2 regions of the Brevundimonas sp. KH_058 genome follow, and region 2 is predicted to be linked to the other one. Evidence: predicted binding sites of a transcription regulator. Region 2 holds the regulator's gene; the other holds the start of a gene.

Region 1 (4,539 bases), 390 kb from region 2:
ACCTGCGCTTCGTGGCCAATATCGACCCGCGCGACATGGCCGAAGCCCTGACGGGCCTGGACCCCGAGACGACCCTGGTCGTGGTGGTGTCCAAGACCTTCACGACCCAGGAAACCTTGGCCAACGCCGAGGCGGCCAAGGCCTGGTTGGCGGCGTCGCTGCCGGCCGAGGGGATGACGAAACACTTCATCGGGGTGACGGCGGCGCCGGAGAAGGCGGGCGCGTTCGGATGCGGCCGGACGTTCGCCTTCCGGGACTGGGTCGGCGGGCGCTATTCGCTGTGGTCGGCGGTCAGTCTGTCGTGCGGCATCGCCCTGGGCTGGGACGTGTTCGAACAGATGCTGGCCGGGGCGGCGGCCATGGACGACCATTTCGTCTCGGCCCCGCTGGAGGGGAACGCGCCGATCCTGCTGGCCCTGGCCCAGGTGTTCAACGTCGATGGGCTGAACCGGCCGGCGCGGACGGTGGCGCCCTATGCGCACGCCCTGCGTCGGCTGCCGAGCTTCCTGCAGCAGCTGGAGATGGAGTCGAACGGCAAGCGGGTGCATCGCGACGGCACGCCGGTGACGCGTCAGACGTGCCCCGTCGTGTTTGGCGAGCCGGGCACCAATGGACAGCACGCCTTCTTCCAGCAGATTCACCAGGGGCCTCAGACGGTGCCGGCCGAGTTCGTCATCGTGGCCAAGACGCATGCGGATGCGCCGGAATCGCCGCTGTGGTCGAATGCCCTGGCGCAAGGCCAGGCCCTGATGCTGGGCAAGACGACCGAGGCGGCCAAGGCCGAAGGCCTGGCCCAGGGGCTGTCGGATGAGGAGGCGACCCGTCTGGCGCCTCACCGCACCTTCACCGGCAACCGACCCTCGACGGCTATCGTCATGGAGCGGCTGACGCCCGAGACCCTGGGCGCCCTGTTGGCGCTGTATGAGCACAAGACTTTCGTCGAGGGCGTGATCTGGGACATCAACAGCTTCGACCAATGGGGCGTCGAACTGGGCAAGGTGCTGGCCAGGGCGATCCTGAAGGACGTGGACGCCGGCGGGCCGTCGGCAGACCTCGACCCGTCCACGGCGGCGCTGATGACGCGTTTGCTCGGCTGACGAGGAAAGGGCCCGACCTTGCGGCCGAGCCCTCGGTGTCTTTCAGGCCGTCGCGCGATCACCAGCGGCGATCGTAACGATAGTCGCGGTCGTCCCGGCGATAGTCGCGGTAGTCACGGTGGTCGCCGCGCGATTCATAGCGACGATTCTCATAGCGATAATCGTAGCCGTTGCGGCTGTTGAAGCCCTGTCCGCGATCCCAGCGGCCCTGGTTGCGATAGCACTGGCCGCCGCCATAATAGTCGCAGCGCGAACCGCGGTTCGAGGACGAGGCCACCGCGCCGATGGCTGCGCCGCCCAGGGCGCCGCCGGCGATGTAGCGACCGTCGCCATTGCCGTAGATGGCGCCGGCGATGCCGCCGACAGCGGCGCCGATCAGGGCGTTGCGGCCGGTGTTGTCGCGGTCACGCGCCCCGTGCCCGTAAGATTGGGCCGAGGCCGGAGCGGCCATCAGGCTCAGAGCCATGACCGGGGCGGCGACGACGGCGGTGATCTTCAGCAGCTTTGACATGTTCCGTCTCCTTTGTTTCGGGCCGATGCGCCTTTCCGAGGGGGAGAAGCATCAGCGTTGAAACGGTTTTATCTGCCCGTGTTTGAACGACCCCAGAGGTCCGCATTCATTTTCGGTTCATGCGCGCGTCGCGTTGTCGCGGAAGTTTCGCGCGCGATTAAGGGCGGCGCCGCTTGACGATGACCCCCCGTCTGCCTAACTCCCGCTCGCGTTAGCACTCTCGCTGGTCGGCTGCCAAAACGGCGATCGCGGGAATGCCGCACACCGTTTCAAAAACGCCCCGATCCGGGGGTTTTACAGGGAGAAGTCCGATGGCGTTCCGTCCGCTCGGCGACCGCGTGCTGGTCAAGCGCGTTGAAGAAGAATCCAAGACCAAGGGTGGGATCATCATCCCCGACACCGCCAAGGAAAAGCCGCAGGAAGGCGAAGTCGTCTCCGTCGGCCCCGGCGTCCGTGACGAATCCGGCAAGGTCAACGCCCTGGAGCTGAAGGCCGGCGACCGCATCCTGTTCGGCAAGTGGTCGGGCACGGAAGTGAAGATCGACGGCGACGACCTGATCATCATGAAGGAATCCGACGTTCTGGGCGTGCTCTCGTAAGCACCCGCGTCGACGACCTTCTTCAACCTAATCCATAGATAGGAGCAGCCCGCATGGCCGCTAAAATCGTACACTTCAACACCGACGCGCGCGACAAGATGCTGCGCGGCGTCAACGTCCTCGCCAACGCCGTCAAGGTGACCCTGGGTCCCAAGGGCCGCAACGTCGTAATCCAGAAGTCCTTCGGCGCCCCGCGCTCGACCAAGGACGGCGTGTCGGTCGCCAAAGAGATCGAGCTGGAAGACGCCTTCGAGAACATGGGCGCCCAGATGATCCGCGAAGTCGCTTCGAAGACGAACGACAAGGCGGGCGACGGCACCACCACCGCGACCGTTCTGGCTCAGGCCATCGTGCAAGAGGGCCTCAAGGCCGTCGCCGCCGGCATGAACCCGATGGATCTGAAGCGCGGCATCGACAAGGCCGTCACGCTGGTCCTGCAAGAGATCAAGGACAAGTCCAAGCCCGTCTCGAACAACTCGGAAATCGCCCAGGTCGGCACCATCTCGGCCAACGGCGACAGCGAAATCGGTGAGCTGATCGCCCAGGCCATGGCCAAGGTCGGCAACGAAGGCGTCATCACCGTCGAGGAAGCCAAGACCGCCGACACCACCGTCGACGTCGTCGAAGGCATGCAGTTCGACCGCGGCTACCTGAGCCCTTACTTCATCACCAACGCCGACAAGATGGAGGTTCAGCTCGAAGAGCCGCTCATCCTGCTGTTCGAGAAGAAGCTGACCTCGCTGCAAGCCATGCTGCCGATCCTGGAAGCCGTGGTGCAGTCGGGCCGTCCGCTGTTGATCATCGCCGAGGACATCGAAGGCGAAGCCCTGGCGACCCTGGTCGTCAACAAGCTGCGGGGCGGCCTGCGCGTCGCCGCCGTCAAGGCGCCGGGCTTCGGCGATCGCCGCAAGGCCATGCTGGAAGACCTCGCCATCCTGACGGGCGGCCAGGTCATCTCGGAAGACCTGGGCATCAAGCTTGAGAGCGTCACCATCGACATGCTCGGCAAGGCCAAGAAGGTCACCATCACCAAGGACGACACCACCATCGTCGAAGGCGTCGGCGAGAAAGACGCGATCGAAGCCCGCGTGGCCCAGATCAAGCGCCAGATCGAAGACACCACCTCCGACTACGACAAGGAAAAGCTGCAGGAACGTCTGGCCAAGCTGGCCGGCGGCGTCGCGGTTCTCCGCGTCGGCGGTTCGACCGAAGTCGAAGTGAAGGAAAAGAAGGACCGCGTCGACGACGCCCTCAACGCCACGCGCGCCGCGGCTGACGAAGGCATCGTTCCCGGCGGCGGCATCGCCCTCTTGAAGGCCTCCAAGATCCTGGCCGACGTCAAGGGCGACAACGCCGACCAGAACGCCGGCATCGCGATCATCCGTCGCGCCCTGCAGGCTCCGATCCGTCAGATCGCCGAAAATTCCGGCGTCGAAGGCTCGATCGTGGTCGGCAAGGTTCTGGAAAACGAAGACGCCTCGTTCGGCTTCAACGCCCAGACCGAAGAATACGGCGACCTGGTCAAGATGGGCGTCATCGACCCCGCCAAGGTCGTCCGCACGGCCCTGCAAGACGCCGCTTCGGTGGCCGGCATCCTGATCACGACGGAAGCCGCTGTCGCCGACGCCCCCAAGAAGTCGGGCGGCGCTGGCGCCCCTGACATGGGTGGAATGGGCGGCATGGGCGGCATGGACTTCTAAGTCCAAGCCACTTGACGCTGAAAATGCAGAAGGGCGGGGTCGCGAGACCCCGCCCTTTTGTTTTCCTTCTCCCCTTGCGGGAGAAGGTGGGCCCGAAGGGCTCGGATGAGGGGTTGTTCGCTCTGGATTGGATCGAGTGGTTGTCCATCGACAAACCCCTCATCCGACTTCGCTTCGCTCAGCCACCTTCTCCCGCAAGGGGAGAAGGAAGAGGGCTCAGAACTCCGAGATCGCGCCGGGCCGGCGCGAACGCGTCTTCAGCCACATGACGCCCAGCAGGTCCGAGAAGGACGCCCGCAGGCGGCCCCAGTTGGTGTATTTCGAGCGGCCGACCTCGCGGTGGCGGTGGTCCACGTCGAGGTACTGGTTCCTGAACCCCTCGCGGATCATCAGGGCCGGCAGGTAGCGGTGGATGTGATCGAAGTAGGGCAGGCGCAGGAAGACGTCGCGGCGGAAGGCCTTCAGCCCGCAGCCGGTGTCGTCGGCGTCGTCGCCGAGCAAGCGACGGCGGATGCGGTTGGCCCAGATCGAGGCCTGACGCTTGGCCTCGGTGTCCTGACGCTTGGCGCGACGGCCGCCGACCAGGCCGACGTCGGCGGGGGCGGCCAGCAGGGCGTCGACCAGGCGCGGCG
Region 2 (4,539 bases):
GCCCTGCCTGCGCAAAAGCGTGTCATCCATCGCCGTCAGTCGGTCCGCCGTCAGATCACGGATGGAAGTCGTCCGGTCGGACCTCGGACCCAGGATTTCGGTCGCCAGGGCCTCGCACCGGCTGCGCAGGCCTTGTGCTGCATAACCGCGGCTGAAGACAAGGTCGCGCCCGTCGTCGCGCAGACCGCGTAAAATGATGTGGAGATGGGGCCGTCCGGTGTCATAATGCGCTACGGCAAGCCATTCGAGCGGCGTGCCGGTGTCGATCTCAACCTGTTTCATCATCCGCCGTGCAAACGGCCTGACGTCCGCGAGCTCTTGTCCATCCTCCGGGTTAACGACGATCCGGTAATGACGGCGGTCATCTGCCCACCGATCGACCTCCGCCTTGGCGTCAGGCCGGTCCTCCTGCGGCCCGAAAAACGCTGCTCTCGCCCCCTCCTCGCCAGCGCCCTCCCGTCCGAAGTACCGCACACAGGCTTTCAGGGAGGCGCGCGCGTTCGGTGTCCTCATCACGACCTTGACCTTCACGAACACGCGACGCGACGGCCCGGCTCCCCGAAAGGCAGGCCGGACCCGCTTCACGATCGCCTTGGCTGCAAAGTGTCGTGTTCGCGCCCTCAAGGGCATCGACGCCGTCGCACGACCAAGCAGGCCGACGGCCCCGCGGGGATAGTGATCTCTGCGCGCCGTCATTGACGGACGAAATGGAAAATCCTCAGGATCGTGAGGCGTGGCCATGAGGCAACCTTGTCGTCAACAACCGCTTTGTTCGCGAACCGTCCACCGGTCGCCGGGAGTTTTGCGAACAAAATCGCGCCTGTCGCGCCCTGAGTTATTCCGTCGGATTGACGACGTTTGATCCCCTTTGATCCGGGTGCATCGCGATCGGTTGTGTTCGGGCCTTAAGACCTGGGCGCTCTGACGACCGCCCATCCCACGCTCTTCGCTGCTGACTGTCCGTCCGTCAGTTCGATCCGGTGCAGCTGGATAACGTCCGCTTCACGGCCGAAAAACCGCTGGAGACCGAGACGGTCAAGGCCGCCATTGCCGAAGCCGAAGCGGCGCTGAACGGTCAGGGGCGCCTGCTGGTGCGGCCGTCGGGCACGGAAAAACTGATCCGCGTCATGGCCGAGGGCGACGACGAGGCGCTGGTGAAACGGGTGGTGGCCGATGTGGCGGGCGCGGTGCGCGCCGCCGGCTGATGGCCTGCCTCTAAGGCTTGCACGCCGCCGGCGGATCGCCGTCGCGTTCCCACAGTTTGCAGGACCGATCGATCTCGCCCTGGATCAGGTCGCAAGGATTGGCGGCGTTGCAAGGTGGGCGCGTTGCCGGGCTGACCTGAATGCAGCGCTCGACCAGGCGGGCCGAGGCGGCGGACCCGATGGCTTCACGACACGGAACTTCGCTGACCGGAACCGGCTGAGGCGCCATGTCCGGCCCCTCGGGGAGGCTGGCCTGGGGCTCCTCGGCGGGCTTTGGCGGTTCCTTGGCCGGCGCATCCGCCTTGGCAGGCGGAGCGACCGGCGCGGTTTCCGGCTGTAGAGGAACCGCATCGATCACGTCGGGGTTCGACGTCGAATCGCCGGACGACGGCGCTGCTCCGGGGCCGGAAGGCTGACATCCGGCCATCAGCACGGCGCAGGCGGCCAGCGAAAGCCATTGGGATCGACGCATCGACTTGTCTCCGGTCAGAACCAACCGGACAAGAATGCCCGCCTGCGGCCGAGGGCGAAACCCCCTATCGCTTCACCGCCGCCAGCGCCGCCTTCTGCAAGGCGAACAGTTCGGTGCAGCCGACCTCGGCCAGTGAGAACAGCCGGTCGAACTCGGCGCGCGAGAAGCCGCGCTTCTCGCCGGTGGCCTGGACCTCGACGATCTGGCCCGCGCCGGTCAGGACGAAGTTGGAATCGGCTTCCGCCTCCGAGTCCTCTTCGTAATCCAGGTCCAGAACGGGCACGCCGTTGCAGATGCCGCACGAAACGGCCGCCACCTGATCCGTGATCGGATCGGCCTTGAGCACGCCCTCGTCGCGCAGATAGTTGAGCGCCAGGCTCATGGCGACCCAGGCGCCGGTGATCGAGGCCGTGCGCGTGCCGCCGTCGGCCTGGATGACGTCGCAGTCGATCAGCACCTGACGTTCGCCCAGCGCCTTGAGGTCCACCACGGCGCGCAAGGAGCGGCCGATCAGCCGCTGAATCTCTTGCGTGCGACCCGACTGTTTGCCCGCGGCGGCCTCGCGACGGCCGCGCGTGTGGGTGGCGCGCGGCAGCATGCCGTATTCCGCCGTCACCCAGCCCTGGCCCGTGTTGCGCATCCAGCCCGGCACCTTCTCCTCGATCGAGGCGGTCACCAGCACCTTGGTGTTGCCGAAGGTGATCAGGCACGAACCCTCGGCATAGCGGTTGACGCCGGTCTCGATGGTCACGGGACGCAGTTGGTCGTCGGTGCGTTGCGAATGGCGCATTGAGATGAATCCTTGGAAGCCGAGGCGGCGGTGCTTATCCTGAAACCGTGAGCCTGTATGCCCCCAAAACCCCGCCGTTCGACAACGGCCAATCCCTCGCAGGGTTGGCGGGGCTGGACGCACGCGCCCGCGACATCTTTCGCCGCATCGTCGAGAGCTATCTGGAGACGGGCGAGCCTGTCGGATCCAGGACCCTATCGCTGGGCGGGATCGCCCTGTCACCGGCCTCGATCCGCAACACCATGCAGGATCTGACCCTGGCCGGGCTGCTGGCCGCGCCCCACACCTCGGCGGGGCGAATCCCCACCCATGCAGGCCTTCGCCTGTTCGTCGATGGCCTGCTGGAAGTCGGCGACCTGACCAAGGAGGAGCGGCGCGAGATCGACGGGCGTCTGGCGGGGCGCGGACGCAACTTCGAATCCGCCCTGGACGAGGCGTCCAACCTTTTGTCCGGCCTGGCGGGCGGCGCGGGCGTGGTGTCCAGCCCCGTACGGGACTCGGGCGTGAAACACGTCGAGTTCGTGGCCCTGGGCGGGGATCAGGCCCTTGCCGTCATCGTCGCCGACGACGGCACGGTCGAGAACCGGATCATGACCCTGTCGGCGGGCGTCACGCCCTCGACCCTGGTCGAGGCCTCCAACTTCCTCAACGCGCGCCTGCGCGGCCGCCCCTTCGCCGACGCCAAGCGCGAGATGACGCACGAACTGGAAATCGCCCGTCGCGAACTGGACCAGACCGCGGCCCGCCTGGTGGAAGACGGATTCGCCGCCTGGTCCGGCGGACCCGACCGCGAGCGCGCCCTGATCGTGCGCGGCCGCGCCAACCTGCTACAGGACGGCGAGGGACTGGCGGACCTGGAACGGGTGCGCGTCCTGTTCGACGACCTGGAGCAGAAGGAACAGCTGATCGGCCTGCTGGACGGCGTCGATGCGGCACAGGGCGTGCGCATTTTCATCGGCGCGGAAACACGGTTGTTTTCACTTTCGGGTTCCGCCGTGATCGCGGCGCCCTATATGAGCGGCCGACAACGGGTTCTGGGCGCCATCGGCGTCATAGGGCCCGCAAGACTGAACTACGCCCGTGTCATTCCGTTGGTGGACTATACCGCCCGGGTGCTGGGCCGGATGCTGGACGGGAACGACAAGTGAGCGACAAACCCCTTAACGACGAATTCGACGCCCTGGATGCGGCCGAGACCGACGCCGAACACGGCCTGGACGCCCATCCTTCTGAAAATCGGGGGGACGACCTGACGCCCCTGGACGCCGTCATCGCCGAGCGCGACGAGTGGAAGGACCGCGCCCTGCGCGTCGCCGCCGAGATGGAGAACCTGAAGCGCCGTTCGGAAACGCAGCAGAACGACGCCCGCGCCTTCGCCATCCAGCGCTTCGCCAAGGATCTGCTGGGCGTGGCCGACAATCTGGAACGCGCCCTGATGGCTGCGCCCAAGGACGCCGAGGGCGCCACCGCCGGCCTGGTGACCGGGCTGGAACTGACCCAGAAAGCCCTGCTTCAGGCCTTCGACAGCAATGGCCTGAAGCGCGTCGCGCCGGAAGCCGGCGAGGCGTTCAACCCGCATCTGCACCAGGCGATGATGGAACAGCCGTCGGACACCGTGCCCGGCGGATCGGTGCTTCAGACCATGCAGTCCGGCTTCGAACTGTTCGGCCGCACCGTCCGCCCCGCCATGGTCATCGTCGCTGCCAAGGGCTCGGGCGCGCAAGGCCCCAACCCCTATGGCGCCGCGCAGGCGCCCGAAGGTCAGGCCTTCGACGGCAAGGCCTGATCCCGGATCAGCAGGCGGCGTCGGTCAGAACTGACGCCGCCAGGCTCCGATCAGCGCAAACTCCGGCTGCGCATCCGCCACATGGCGCGGCTCGCGGCTGGCCACAGCCTGCAACGTCATGCTGGAGCCGTCCCACAGCCGACGCTCACCACCCAGGATGAAATCGATCTGACGACCGCTGGGCGACGCCGAGAAGCTGCGGCGCGAATAGGTCAGGGGATCGAAATATTCGACCGGCACATCGGCCAGCAGCGCCGAGAATGTCCCGCTCTCGATCCGCAACGGC

The links. Region 2 encodes HrcA, which represses chaperone genes, less so after heat shock. Its sites were predicted from a motif close to GTTAGCANTCNNNNNNNNNGANTGCTAAC; they were not measured.
Region 1: groES (co-chaperone GroES) is a predicted target of HrcA. The motif match lies at 1,819-1,847, and genes of this name have one in related genera.

Annotation. Positions count from the first base shown of each region.
Region 1 covers NZ_CM174469.1:1,697,110-1,701,648, forward strand. The annotation lists gene pgi (glucose-6-phosphate isomerase) at 1-1,097, shown strand, start outside; gene AC3ISA_RS08030 (hypothetical protein) at 1,156-1,608, opposite strand; gene groES (co-chaperone GroES) at 1,920-2,207, shown strand; gene groL (chaperonin GroEL) at 2,261-3,907, shown strand; gene AC3ISA_RS08045 (glycosyltransferase family 2 protein) at 4,124-4,539, opposite strand, start outside.
Region 2 covers NZ_CM174469.1:1,304,578-1,309,116, forward strand. The annotation lists gene AC3ISA_RS06210 (DUF3363 domain-containing protein) at 1-531, opposite strand, end outside; partial or broken gene AC3ISA_RS06215 (phosphoglucosamine mutase) at 966-1,205, shown strand; gene AC3ISA_RS06220 (hypothetical protein) at 1,216-1,677, opposite strand; gene rph (ribonuclease PH) at 1,742-2,467, opposite strand; gene hrcA (heat-inducible transcriptional repressor HrcA) at 2,521-3,615, shown strand; gene grpE (nucleotide exchange factor GrpE) at 3,681-4,253, shown strand; gene AC3ISA_RS06240 (S8 family peptidase) at 4,278-4,539, opposite strand, start outside.